One region of the Shewanella sp. ECSMB14101 genome, then DNA from elsewhere that is predicted to be linked to it. Evidence: predicted binding sites of a transcription regulator. Region 1 holds the regulator's gene; each other region holds the start of a gene.
The links. Region 1 encodes sigma-54, which starts transcription at its own class of promoters, with help from an activator protein. Its sites were predicted from a motif close to GTTGGCACGNNNNTNGNNT; they were not measured.
Positions count from the first base shown of each region.

Region 2: NY07_RS19075 (flagellar hook-length control protein FliK) is a predicted target of sigma-54. The motif match lies at 1,180-1,198, and genes of this name have one in related genera.
Region 3: glnA (glutamate--ammonia ligase) is a predicted target of sigma-54. The motif match lies at 1,525-1,543, and genes of this name have one in related genera.
Region 4: flgA (flagellar basal body P-ring formation chaperone FlgA) is a predicted target of sigma-54. The motif match lies at 1,848-1,866, and genes of this name have one in related genera.

Region 1 is NZ_JSFF01000013.1:24,485-27,698, forward strand. Features, by position in the region: gene lptB (LPS export ABC transporter ATP-binding protein) at 1-354, shown strand, start outside; gene NY07_RS11115 (RNA polymerase factor sigma-54) at 487-1,974, shown strand; gene hpf (ribosome hibernation promoting factor) at 2,005-2,292, shown strand; gene ptsN (PTS IIA-like nitrogen regulatory protein PtsN) at 2,295-2,738, shown strand; gene rapZ (RNase adapter RapZ) at 2,735-3,214, shown strand, end outside.
Region 2 is NZ_JSFF01000034.1:23,252-26,465, reverse strand. Features, by position in the region: gene fliI (flagellar protein export ATPase FliI) at 1-625, shown strand, start outside; gene fliJ (flagellar export protein FliJ) at 655-1,101, shown strand; gene NY07_RS19075 (flagellar hook-length control protein FliK) at 1,292-2,977, shown strand; gene fliL (flagellar basal body-associated protein FliL) at 3,066-3,214, shown strand, end outside.
Region 3 is NZ_JSFF01000036.1:523-3,736, reverse strand. Features, by position in the region: gene glnA (glutamate--ammonia ligase) at 34-1,443, opposite strand; gene typA (translational GTPase TypA) at 1,811-3,214, shown strand, end outside.
Region 4 is NZ_JSFF01000005.1:11,849-15,062, forward strand. Features, by position in the region: gene NY07_RS06135 (CheR family methyltransferase) at 1-732, opposite strand, end outside; gene NY07_RS06140 (chemotaxis protein CheV) at 870-1,790, opposite strand; gene flgA (flagellar basal body P-ring formation chaperone FlgA) at 1,999-2,706, shown strand; gene flgM (flagellar biosynthesis anti-sigma factor FlgM) at 2,827-3,150, shown strand; gene NY07_RS06155 (flagella synthesis protein FlgN) at 3,157-3,214, shown strand, end outside.

The DNA.
Region 1 (3,214 bases):
TTTCATATTACCCATATCCGTGACAGCCACGGTATGGCCTTGTCGGGCGGTGAACGTCGCCGGGTAGAGATCGCCAGGGCCCTGGCCGCGAACCCGAAATTTATTCTGCTCGATGAACCCTTCGCCGGTGTCGACCCTATCTCGGTCATCGACATCAAGAAGATCATCGAGCAACTCAAAAACCGTGGCCTAGGTGTGTTGATCACCGACCATAATGTGCGCGAAACATTAGACGTCTGTGAGAAAGCCTATATCGTCAGCCACGGTAATCTGATCGCCGAAGGAACACCCGCCGAAATCTTAGACAATCAGCAAGTACGAGCAGTGTACTTAGGTGAACAATTCAAGCTATAGTTAATCTTATAACCGGGCCATAAACTGAAACTAATATCAGATTGTGGCCATAAGGACTATCCTTTATATTTGTCCGGCCAATTAGCCAGAGCTTTCTCATTTTATAATTAGAAACAAGGGAATAGCAGTACGATGAAAGCGTCACTTCAGCTCAAAATGGGTCAGCATCTCACCATGACGCCCCAGCTACAACAGGCCATACGTCTGTTGCAGTTGTCGTCACTAGAGTTGCAGCAGGAGATCCAACAAGCATTAGAATCCAATCCGCTACTGGAGTTGGATGAAGAGCAAGAAGGCGCCAGTGCCGAACTACAAGATGATACCGCCGTCGACAATTTCGACAGCAAGTATGATGACAAGATAGAGCTGGATTCGAGTCAGGATAACTCAGGCGTCGAGACCTCAGACGCCCTGACTCAAGACTCTATGCCTGACGAGCTGCCGGTCGACACCACCTGGGACGAGGTCTATACCGCCTCCCCTAACTCCAGCTCAGGCGCCATGCGCGACGACGACATGCCTTTTCAGGGCGAGACCAGTGAAGGCCTATACGAGCACCTCGAATGGCAGAAGAATCTCACCCCTTTTTCCGATAACGATCTGGCCATCGCCACCGCCATCATAGATGCCATTGACGAACGCGGTTACCTGACCCAAACCTGCGAGGATATTCTCGAAGCGATGGGCGATCCCGAAATAGAACTCGATGAGGTCGAGGCAGTACTCAAGCGAGTACAGCACTTCGACCCCATTGGCGTGGCGGCTCGAGATCTCAGCGAGTGTCTGACGATTCAGCTGGCCCAATACAGCGACGATACCCCACATATCGCCAATGCACGCATGTTGATCAAGGAGCACTTGGATCTCATCGCTGGACGCGACTTCCGCCTCTTGATGCGCAAAACCAAGCTTAAAGAAGATGAGCTAAGAGATGCTATCGCCCTCATTCAAACTTTAAACCCCCGTCCAGGCCTAGCCATTACCGCCAGCCGCGACGAGTATGTGATCCCTGATGTGACCGTCACCAAGAAGAAGGGACGCTGGGTGGTCGAGCTTAATCCCGATAGCATGCCCAAGATCAACGTCAACCAGCAGTATGCGGCCATGGCGCGCAGTACTAAGAGCCAGGCTGACGGTCAGTTTATTCGTGGTCACCTGCAAGAGGCGAAGTGGTTCCTCAAGAGTCTTGAGAGCCGTAACGAGACACTGCTAAAGGTCACCAACTGCATCGTCGACTTCCAACAAGGTTTCTTCGAATTTGGCGAAGAGGCGATGAAGCCCATGGTGCTTAACGACATCGCCGAGGCAGTGGAGATGCACGAATCGACCATCTCCCGTGTAACCACACAGAAATATATGCATACCCCGAGAGGGATCTTCGAACTCAAATACTTTTTCTCTAGCCATGTCGGCACTGACGATGGTGGAGAGTGCTCTTCAACAGCAATACGGGCTTTTATTAAGAAGCTAGTTGCTGCGGAAAACCAGAAAAAGCCATTAAGCGACAGCAAGATGGCTCAACTCTTAGCTGAACAAGGCATTAAAGTGGCACGTCGCACTATTGCTAAGTACCGAGAGGCAATGCTTATACCGCCCTCGAATCAGCGTAAGAGCTTATAACACGTAACTGGAAACTGGAGGACTATCTTTATGCAAATAAACCTGACTGGGCACCATATCGAGATCACCCAATCTCTAAGAAACTATGTTGAAGAGAAATTCACAAAGCTTGAACGTCATTTCGATCAGATCAATAATGTGCACGTTGTATTAAATGTCGAAAAGTTGCAGCAAAAGGTTGAGGCCAAGTTACACCTCCGTGGCGGAGAAGTGTTCGCAACATCCGAACATGCGGACATGTATGCCGCGATAGACTCCCTGATTGACAAGCTCGATCGTCAGGTCATTAAACACAAAGAGAAGCTTACTAAACATTAACGATGGAACTGAGTACCATCCTGCGGCCGGAGTGCACAACCTGCGCCACTCCGGGCAGTAAGAAAAAGGTACTGGAGCTTATCAGCGACTTAGCCGCTGTCCAGTACCCCACCCTCTCCTCTCAAGAGATTTTTGAAAGCCTTCTGGCTCGAGAGAAAATGGGCAGCACAGGTATAGGCAATGGTATCGCGATTCCTCACGGACGGCTGACGAACATAGAGCAACCTGTGGCCGTACTGGTGAAGTGTGCTGAACCAATCGCATTCGATGCCATTGATAATAAGCCCGTCGATATCCTTTTTGCATTATTGGTGCCCGCAGATCAATGCGAGCAGCATCTCAGTACTCTGGCCGCCATGGCAGAGAAACTCAATGACAAGGCGATCATGAAACAGCTAAGAAAAACCAAGGATGAGTCAGAACTCTATCAGGTGATCACCCAATGAAATTGGTTTTGGTATCCGGACGCTCAGGGTCGGGAAAATCTGTCGCACTTAGGGTCTTAGAAGATCTCGGCTACTACTGTGTCGATAATCTGCCCCTACAAATGATGGAATCCCTGCTGGAGCAGCTCAAGGGACGCAGCGAACTGGTGGCCATTAGCGTCGATGTGCGCAATATGCCCAGCGAAGAGATCCAGTTGGAAAAGCAGCTGGCCAAGCTCCCGAAAGATACCGAGATCTTAAGTTTCTTCCTTAACTCCAGCGACAATGTGCTGCTCAAGCGCTATAGCGAGACCCGCAGATTACATCCGCTGTCACGCTCAAAAGTCTCTCTCAAGGAGGCGATTCAGCTCGAAGGCAAACTGCTCGATCCCATCGCCAAGCTAGTTGATCACTATATCGACACCTCTAACCTCAACATCTATGAGTTGAGTGACAAGGTGCGCGAAATATTACTGGGCACAGTCGATAAAGAGCTG
Region 2 (3,214 bases), on a different contig from region 1:
AACCTCGACCCGTATCGCCGAGTATTTTCGTGACCTTGGCTATAACGTGTTGCTTCTGATGGACAGCCTGACCCGCTATGCTCAGGCGCAGCGAGAGATTGCGTTGGCCATTGGTGAGCCGCCAGCAACCAAAGGTTATCCGCCTTCGGTCTTTGCCAAATTGCCTAAGCTGGTGGAGCGTGCCGGTAACGGCGGCGCGGGCCAAGGTTCAATTACCGCTTTTTATACCGTATTAACCGAAGGCGACGATCTGCAAGATCCCATCGCCGACGCGGCGAGGGCGATCCTCGACGGCCATATCGTACTGTCGCGTACGTTGGCCGATTCGGGTCATTACCCGGCCATCGATGTCGAAGCGTCAATCAGTCGTGTGGCACCTATGGTGATCAGCGAGGCGCATCTGGAAGCTACACGACGAGTAAAGCAGATGTATTCTTTGTATCAACAGAACCGGGATCTTATCTCCATCGGCGCCTACACTCAGGGCAGCGACCCGCGTATCGATAACGCGATTCGGTTGCAGCCGGCCATGAATGCCTTCCTACGGCAAACCATGAAAGAGGCGATCAGTTTCGATTCCAGTGCCTTGATGTTGGGGCAGTTAAGTGCCCAGTGTCAGGTCTAGCGCTAAGTTGACCGGAGAGATTAACGCTTATGGCAAAACATGATCCCCTGGAGACTGTGCTTAAGTTGGCGCTTGAGGCCGAAGAACAGGCGGCGATTCAGCTTAGAACGGCACAATTGACGCTCAATAAATGTCGTCAGCAGCTTGATGCCTTGCAGCAATATCGTCTCGATTATATGAAGCAGATGGAAGGTCAGCAGGGGCAAGTGATTGCCGCTAGTAGTTATCATCAATTTCATCAATTTATTCGTCAGATCGATGATGCTATCGAAAAGCAGTTATTTGCCGTGTCAGAGACTGACAAGCAACGGCAGAAAGCACAGCAGTTTTGGCAGACTAAGCAGCAAAAGCGAAAGGCGGTAGAACTCCTGCTCAGTCACAAGGCTGAAGTGAAACAAAAGTTTGAGGCTAAACAGGAACAGAAGATGATTGACGAATTTGCCTCGCAGCAGTTTTTCCGCCAGTCCAGTCGTTAACCCCATTGGTTTTCGCCTGGCGCAACTTCTAGTGCTAGTCTCCTATCTAATCCCTTATTTCCTGCTTGCTGAGCTTAACTTGGCATTTTTATTGCTTTGTAATTGATAATGAGTTTATCGCGACAGCGAATAATTGACGCTTAGGTGTAGCCGCATAATGTTGGCTCCCGCGACGAGTGTTGGAGGAAGCATGCCACAGATGACCCAAATACTCCTCTCTAATGCCGAGTCAGGCAGAGAAAAAGGTGGAGTAAAGCCTAACCCGTCAGATGTTAGTTTGGTAGGTGAGTCAAAGTCAGAAAATAACGATTTTTCAGAGGCTTTGGCGAAAGCCAGTACAAAAGAGGTTGAGCATAGTCAGGCCAAAAAGGGAGCGGATACCCAGGTTGAGCTGAGCCAAGGTGCGGACAATAGCGCCAAGGGTTCGTGTTCCGACCAAGTACAGGATGAGTCTCAGGACAAGGCCAATGAAAGTGGTGATGTCGCCAATGTGTTGGCGCAGATTGACCTTGCCTCTAAGCTCGGCGTTGATGCTGAAACGGGCTCTGAGATTGCCGCTGGCGGCGCCATTTTGCCGTCGGATGAGAGTGAATCTGATATGGCTGGCGACGATGAGCTGATGCCCAGCATAGTAAAGGGGCAGGCAGATAAATTTGAGATGAGAGATGGCGAGCTGGAAGAGGGGGAGCTGAAAGAGATAGTGGCGCTCGTCCCTCCCATTGTTACACCACCCGAGATCTTACCTGTGATCACACTAAATGGCCAAGGCTTAGGAAGTGAGGCCGCATTAGGTAGCGAGGCCATAGTCGCCCAGTTGCCCGAGGCTTCACTCGATCAGATCATGGCGCAAAGCGGATTGACCAAGGAGGAGTTAATCGCCTTGCCGCCGCAGATGCTACAAGCCATTATTCATGGTATTGAAGGTCTTGGTTCACAGGCCGCTAATGGCCAAAGCGCTGCGTATCAGAGCACAGCTAGCCAGAATGATAATGCACTGACAAGCGTTCAGCAGGATACTAAAGCTCTGATTGCTCAAGCAAAACAGTATTTGGCAGCCAATAGTGTGCAATCTGGTACTGTTTCCATCGCGCCGAGTTCGCAACAAGGTGACTTAGCAGGGCAGGAAAAAACCTTTGCTGCGGGTCTTGCCGCTGGTAAAGAGGCGCAATCTATATTGGCTGATGCAAAGCCAGAGATGAAACCAAGCGCAGAGCAGAGTCGTCAGACTGAGTTTATCGCGGCGACTTCTATGCAGACTCACGGCACCAAGGCCGCAGTCGATGCGCTAAAGGATGCCAATCTCGCGGTGAGTATGACACCTAAAGCGGGCGAGGGCTCTGATATCTCTGGTTTGGATAAATCAGGGCTCATTTCTGCTCAGTCCTTAACAGGGCTCAGGGCCGAGAGTGCGCCTCAGTACCAGCTATCCATCAAACCCCAGGGTGAGCCTGCCGCGCAGATGCAGGAGATGATTCAAAAGTTCTCTCCTGTGATGCGGCAGCAGTTGGTGGCCATGGTGAGTCAAGGGGTGCAACAGGCAGAGATCAGGCTCGATCCTCCAGAGCTTGGGCATATGATGGTGAGGGTGCAGGTACAGGGTGAGCATACTCAGGTGCAATTTCATGTGACCCAGACCCAGACTCGGGAATTGGTCGAACAGGCTATTCCCCGTTTACGCGAGATGCTTGCCGAGCAAGGGATGCAACTGACCGATAGTAACGTCTCCCAAGGTGGCCAAGAGCAAGGTGATGGTTCAGAGCAGGGGGAAGCTTCAGGCCAAGGTTTATCTGATATGGATGAAATTTCGGCAGAAGAAAGCCTGCTAGCGTCGAATAACGCAACAAGTTACCGTTCGGGTATAGATTATTACGCATAAGCAGGTAACCTATAGGCAGAGATGATTGCTCAATCGTTTGATATGCGCTAAAAAATCATGACGATGCAGCGTGTTATAGGGATAAGAGATGGCTGAAGAAGAATCGTTAGAACTTGAAGAAAATGTAGAGCCCAAGAGCAAGAAAAAGCTCATTATCTTCGCCGCGATCGGTGCAGTGTTAGTGATCTTATTGGCTGTTGGTGCCTGGTTTATGTTTTCGGGTAGTGAGCCCAGTGA
Region 3 (3,214 bases), on a different contig from region 1:
CTTCAAGCGATAATCCTAGCTTACAGGAAAGGATTACAGGCTGTAGTACAGCTCGAACTCAGCTGGGTGAGTCGTGCGAGATACTTTCTCGGCTTCAGCAGTCTTCAGTGCAATGTAAGAATCGATGAAGTCATTGCTGAATACGCCGCCACGAGTCAAGAACTCACGGTCTGCATCCAGGTTCTCCAGTGCGTTCTCAAGAGAGGTCGCAACCTGTGGGATCTCTGCCGCTTCTTCAGCTGGTAGGTCGTACAGATCCTTGTCCATAGCTTCACCCGGGTGGATCTTGTTCTGGATACCGTCAAGACCAGCCATTAGCAGTGCCGCAAACGCTAGGTATGGGTTAGCGGTTGGATCTGGGAAGCGAGTCTCGATACGACGAGCCTTAGGGCTTGGTACTACTGGGATACGGATAGACGCAGAGCGGTTACGTGCTGAGTAGGCCAGCATTACAGGCGCTTCGAAGTGAGGTACTAGACGCTTGTACGAGTTGGTGCTTGGGTTCGTAAAGGCGTTCAGCGCGCGAGCGTGCTTGATGATACCGCCGATGTAGTACAGTGCTGTCTCGCTCAGACCGGCATACTTGTCGCCAGAGAAGAGGTTAACACCGTCTTTTGCCAGAGATTGGTGAACGTGCATACCGCTACCGTTGTCGCCAACGATTGGCTTAGGCATGAAGGTTGCTGTTTTGCCGTAAGCGTGGGCCATGTTGTGAACCACATACTTAAGGATCTGGATTTCATCGGCTTTTTCAGTCAGCGTGTTGAAGCGAGTTGCGATCTCGTTCTGACCGGCAGTCGCCACTTCGTGGTGATGCGCTTCAACTACTTGACCCATCTCTTCCAGTACCAGACACATGGCGCTACGAAGATCTTGTGAAGAGTCAACCGGTGCTACTGGGAAGTAACCACCTTTAACGAATGGGCGGTGACCAGTGTTACCGTCGTCGTAGTGAGTACCTGAGTTCCAAGCCGCTTCTTTAGCGTCTAGTTTAACGAAACAGCCAGACATATCTGTGCCGAATTTAACGTCGTCGAACAGGAAGAACTCTGGCTCAGGACCAATCAATACGGTATCCGCGATACCAGTAGAGACTAGGTACTCTTCGGCTTTCTTAGCGATAGAGCGTGGGTCACGGTCATAACCAGTCATAGTGCCTGGCTCAAGAATGTCACAACGGATCAGCGCTGTGGTTTCTTCGGTGAACGGGTCAAGTACGAAGGTCGTTGGGTCTGGCATCAGTACCATGTCTGATTCGTTAATGCCTTTCCAGCCAGCAATAGATGAACCATCGAACATTTTACCGTCTTCAAAGAAATCGGCATCAACTTGGTGAGCAGGAATAGAAACGTGCTGCTCTTTACCTTTAGTATCGGTAAAACGCAAATCAACAAACTTAACTTCAAGTTCTTCTAGTTGTTGTAAAACTGATTCAACTGACATTCTAAAGTCTCCGAGTAGAGTAGAGGGGATGCCCTTCTTATATCATTCAACGTTGCGACCAACGCGGTTATGGCATGAGTAAAGCTAGACTCATGCCAAAAGTTTAAGGTATTGATTTTTATAGGAACAATAAAGATGGTCTGTGACGGGAACCGCACGTTTGCACCATTAAGGTGCGTTGCTTGCACCCTGCTGGTGCGGTCACCAAGATGGTGCGCACCAAGATAAACCTGACTATTCATGCTGACTAAAAAATAATCCTGTGCGAGAGCCCTCTGCTAGAGTAGAATGGCACGTTTTTTATTGCAACAGCTATTATTAGAGCTGTTATCAATACCCTATTTTTTTGATGGTAAGAGGTTTATCCGTGTTAGAGAATTTACGTAACATCGCCATTATTGCACACGTTGACCATGGCAAAACGACCCTGGTTGATAAGTTGCTGGCACAGTCTGGAACCCTTGAGACTCGAGGAGAGGCCGCTGAGCGGGTGATGGATTCCAACGATCTTGAGAAGGAGCGTGGAATCACGATTCTGGCGAAAAATACTGCCATCAAGTGGAACGATTATCGTATTAATATCGTTGATACCCCTGGTCACGCCGACTTCGGTGGTGAGGTTGAACGTGTACTTTCTATGGTTGACTGTGTGTTACTGCTAGTTGATGCGGTCGATGGTCCAATGCCACAGACACGTTTCGTGACCAAGAAAGCTTTCGCACAGGGCCTTAAGCCTATCGTAGTGATCAACAAGATCGACCGTCCAGGCGCGCGTCCTGATTGGGTTATCGACCAGGTATTCGATCTGTTCGACAACTTAGGTGCAACCGACGAGCAGCTGGACTTCCCGATCGTTTACGCCTCTGCACTCAACGGCTTCGCGACTCTGGATCCTGAAGACACAGGTACCGACATGACACCGCTGTTCGAAACCATCGTTGAGAAGGTTTCTTCACCGGATGCTGATGCCGAAGGTGCTTTCCAGATGCAGATCTCTCAGCTGGACTACAACTCATATGTAGGCGTTATCGGCGTTGGCCGTATCAAGCGTGGTAGCGTCAAGGTAAACCAACAGGTTACTGTTGTGTGTGCCGATGGTAAGACTCGTAACGGTAAGATTGGCCAGGTTCTGGGTTACATGGGTCTGGATCGTCACGAAGTGACTGAAGCTAATGCTGGCGACATCGTAGCAATTACTGGTCTGGGTGAACTGAAGATCTCTGACACAGTATGTGCCGTAGGCAGCGCTGAAGCCTTGCCGCCTCTTTCTGTGGACGAGCCAACACTGACCATGACTTTCCAGGTCAACACCTCTCCATTTGCAGGTAAAGAAGGTAAGTACGTGACATCACGTAACATTCTTGAGCGTCTGCAGCAGGAGCTGATACACAACGTGGCACTGCGCGTCGAAGAAACTGACAGCCCAGACCGTTTCCGCGTATCGGGCCGTGGTGAGCTTCACCTGTCTATCCTGATCGAAAACATGCGTCGTGAAGGCTACGAGCTAGCGGTTTCTCGTCCAGAAGTGATCATCAAAGATATCGACGGCGAGAAGTGCGAGCCATTTGAAACTCTGACCGTGGATGTTGAAGAAGAACACCAAGGTGCGGTGATCGAGAAGCTAGGTACTCGTAAGGCCGACATGCGTGACATGCAGCCAGACGGTAAGGGTCGTGTACGTATCGACTTCATCATTCCTAGCCGTGGTCTAATCGGTTTCCAAACCGAGTTCATGACAGCCACTTCGGGTACGGGTCTTATCTACCACTCA
Region 4 (3,214 bases), on a different contig from region 1:
ATTAAGGGCGGCAGCAAATTGCCGCAATATCTTGGCCTTTGCCTCTGGGGCAAAATAGATAAGCACATTACGGCAAAAAATAATGTCGAACTTACCGAGCAGAGTGTAGCTTTCCAGCAGGTTGTGAGCTCTAAAATTCACCAAACGCTTAACATTAGCCTTCACCACCATAGAGCCGTTGGCTCCTGGTTCAAAAAACTGACGCTTGCGCTCATCAGATAATCCTCGTCCCAAGGCCAGGTTATCGTATTCCGCGGCTTTACAACGCTCTAGCATGGAGGGGGACAAGTCTGTCGCTAATATGGTCGCACTGCCAGGTAAGGCTCCTGGCTTACGCTGCTGATATTCCAAGATAGTCATCGCCAATGAATAAGGCTCTTGTCCAGATGAACAGGCGGCAGACCAGATCTTAAGCGGCCGCCCTAAACGGGCATATTCAGGGAGTAAACTATTGCCTAACAGCTCAAAAGGATAACGATCGCGAAACCACAAGGTTTCGTTGGTGGTCATAGCATCGATCACTTCAGCCCTAAGCTGACGCTCGGTGGGCTTCATGGAATGCTTAACCACCTCAGACAAGGAAGGAAGGTTGTACTTACCCATCAAAGGTGCGAGTCGGCTACGAACCAAATATTGCTTATTGTCACCCAACACGATGCCGCTGTGTTGCTCCAGAAACAATTTAAATTGGTTGTACTCAGCTTCGGCAAGTGATTTATTCGGCACCTTGATATCCCAATATCAAAAAATAAAACAGGCTACAACATACACTATAGCAAGCATGACAGAGCTCAGCGTTATACATTAGCTAAGTCACTGATACAAGTTTAAACTTATCAAACTTAGGCTTAGGACCGACTTAGGTCAAATTACAAACTAAGATGCTTGTTAACCGCAGCCGCTAACTCATCAGGATTAAATTTCGCAATAAAATCATTAGCGCCCACCTTCTCCACCATCGCCTGATTGAATACACCGCTGAGCGAGGTGTGCAGTACAACCTTAATATCTTTCAATTTAGGGTTATCACGAATCTCCGCCGTCAGGGTATAACCATCCATCTCTGGCATCTCAATATCTGAGATGATTAGCGGAATTTCGGTTGCGACATTGTCCATCTCCGCCGCGACACTCACCAATTTTTCTAAAGCCTCACGCCCATCTTTTGCGGTATCTATCTGCAGGCTCAAGGACTCGAGGGCGCGAATAATCTGCTTACGCGCTACCGCCGAATCATCAATCACCATGATGTGATAATGGCGATCTCTGTCGATAGTAAGCTGCGCATCCACTTCCTGACTGATCTGGGTTTTCACTGGCGAAATCTCATCAAGGATCTTCTCGACATCTAAAATTTCCACCAGCTCACCTTCTATCTCGGTAACCGCCGTGAGATAAGAATAACGCCCCGCACCTTGTGGCGGCGGCATGATAGCTTCCCAGTTCATATTAATGATACGCTCGACCGACTTGACCAAGAATCCCTGCACGCTACGGTTGTACTCAGAGATAATAATGAAACAACCTTCGGTATTCTCTAGCGGCTTGCCGCCTGTTGCCGCGCTAAGATCAATCACAGAAATGGTTTGCCCACGTATATGGGCCACGCCTCTCACAAAAGGATTCAACTTAGGTAGTGCGGTTAACGGCGGGCACTGCAGTACTTCTTTCACCTTAAATACGTTAATGCCAAACCTTTGCCGCCCATTTAACTTAAACAGCAGCAGCTCTAAGCGATTTTGTCCTACAAGTTGGGTGCGTTTATTAACTGATTCAAGAATACTCGACATAATGCCTTTGCCCTGTTGTCGGGTGAATGCGAAGCCGTTCCCATGATAAGTATGAGTATAGGCATAGTAATTGCTTTATCTAGTTATATGACAACCAGACCTCTACTTTGTCAAATTTATGACTCTAATTTCTCACAAAAAATGGCAAAGTCTGAGCCTTCAAACGAAGTATAGGTGTAATCTGGCTAATCAAGCTAGTCAATTCAATATGAAAGTAAATTTTGCATATTTTCTGTTTTTGTTACTCACCTCTCTGCCGACAATGGCAGCGGAGCCAGCCAGCGTACCCTCCGTCTCGACCATAGCAAGATTAGCAACAGAAGTGGTGCAAGAAAAAATCACCTTACCCAAGGATGCCAAGCTGATCATCACGCCACAAAGCTTGGACACCAGGCTATCACCGCCAGCCTGCCTGGGTATGCCTAAGGCCGAGATTGCCAGCGATCGCGCCATCAGTAAAAACAACACTGTCAAGATCAGTTGCAGCAGCCCGGAGCTCGATTATCCCTGGCAGATATTCATTTCGGTTCGGGTCGAAATTCTTTTTCCCGTGGTTGTCGCCAACCAGACATTGGGACCGGGCGAGCTCATCGAAGCCGATCAGATCCGCCTCGACTATGTTGAGCAGAGCCAACTCAGAGGCCAACAATTTGATGATCCAGCAAGCGTTGCCGGGACCCGAGTTAAACGCAGAATCCCCATCAACCAGCCTCTTTTTAGCAGTAATCTCTGTTTCGTCTGCAAAGGCGATAGCGTGGCAATTTTTGCGCGTTCAGAAAATTTCGAGATAAAAACCAACGGCGAAGCGCTAAATGATGGTAACCTTGGTGACAGGATTCAAGTACGCAACAGCCGCTCACACAAGAGCGTTGATGCACACGTTATAGGCATTGGTGAAGTGGAAGTCAGGATGTGATCTTGATGACCTTTAACACGCAAAAATTTATACTGTTTTTTGAAACTTATTGCTAAAGCTTTGACCATGAGTGCCGATAGACAAGTATGTTGATCTCATTTATGTAAGTTGGACCCCAAAATGCCTATAGATATAAAACACGTAAATACAAATACTAACAGTCGAATTGGCAGCGCCAATTCAAGCAAAGCGTCACTGGGCAAAGACTCAGCAACGACTGCTAGCACTCAATCAAATACAATAAAGGGTGACTCTGTCTCTATCACCTCTCAGGCGCAGCAGCTCCAGAGTGCACAGGCCAAATTAAACGATATTCCTGAAATCGATATCAAAAAGGTTGAGCAGATCAAAGCCGCCATCGCTGAGGGGCGCTATAAAATAGATGCCGATAAACTGGCCAGCAATATTGCCCAGTTTGAAAAGGAACTCCAGGATCTTAACTAAGACGTTATGACGCAGATAACCGATATCATCGCCAATCAACACAAATTGCTAGACAACTTGAAGC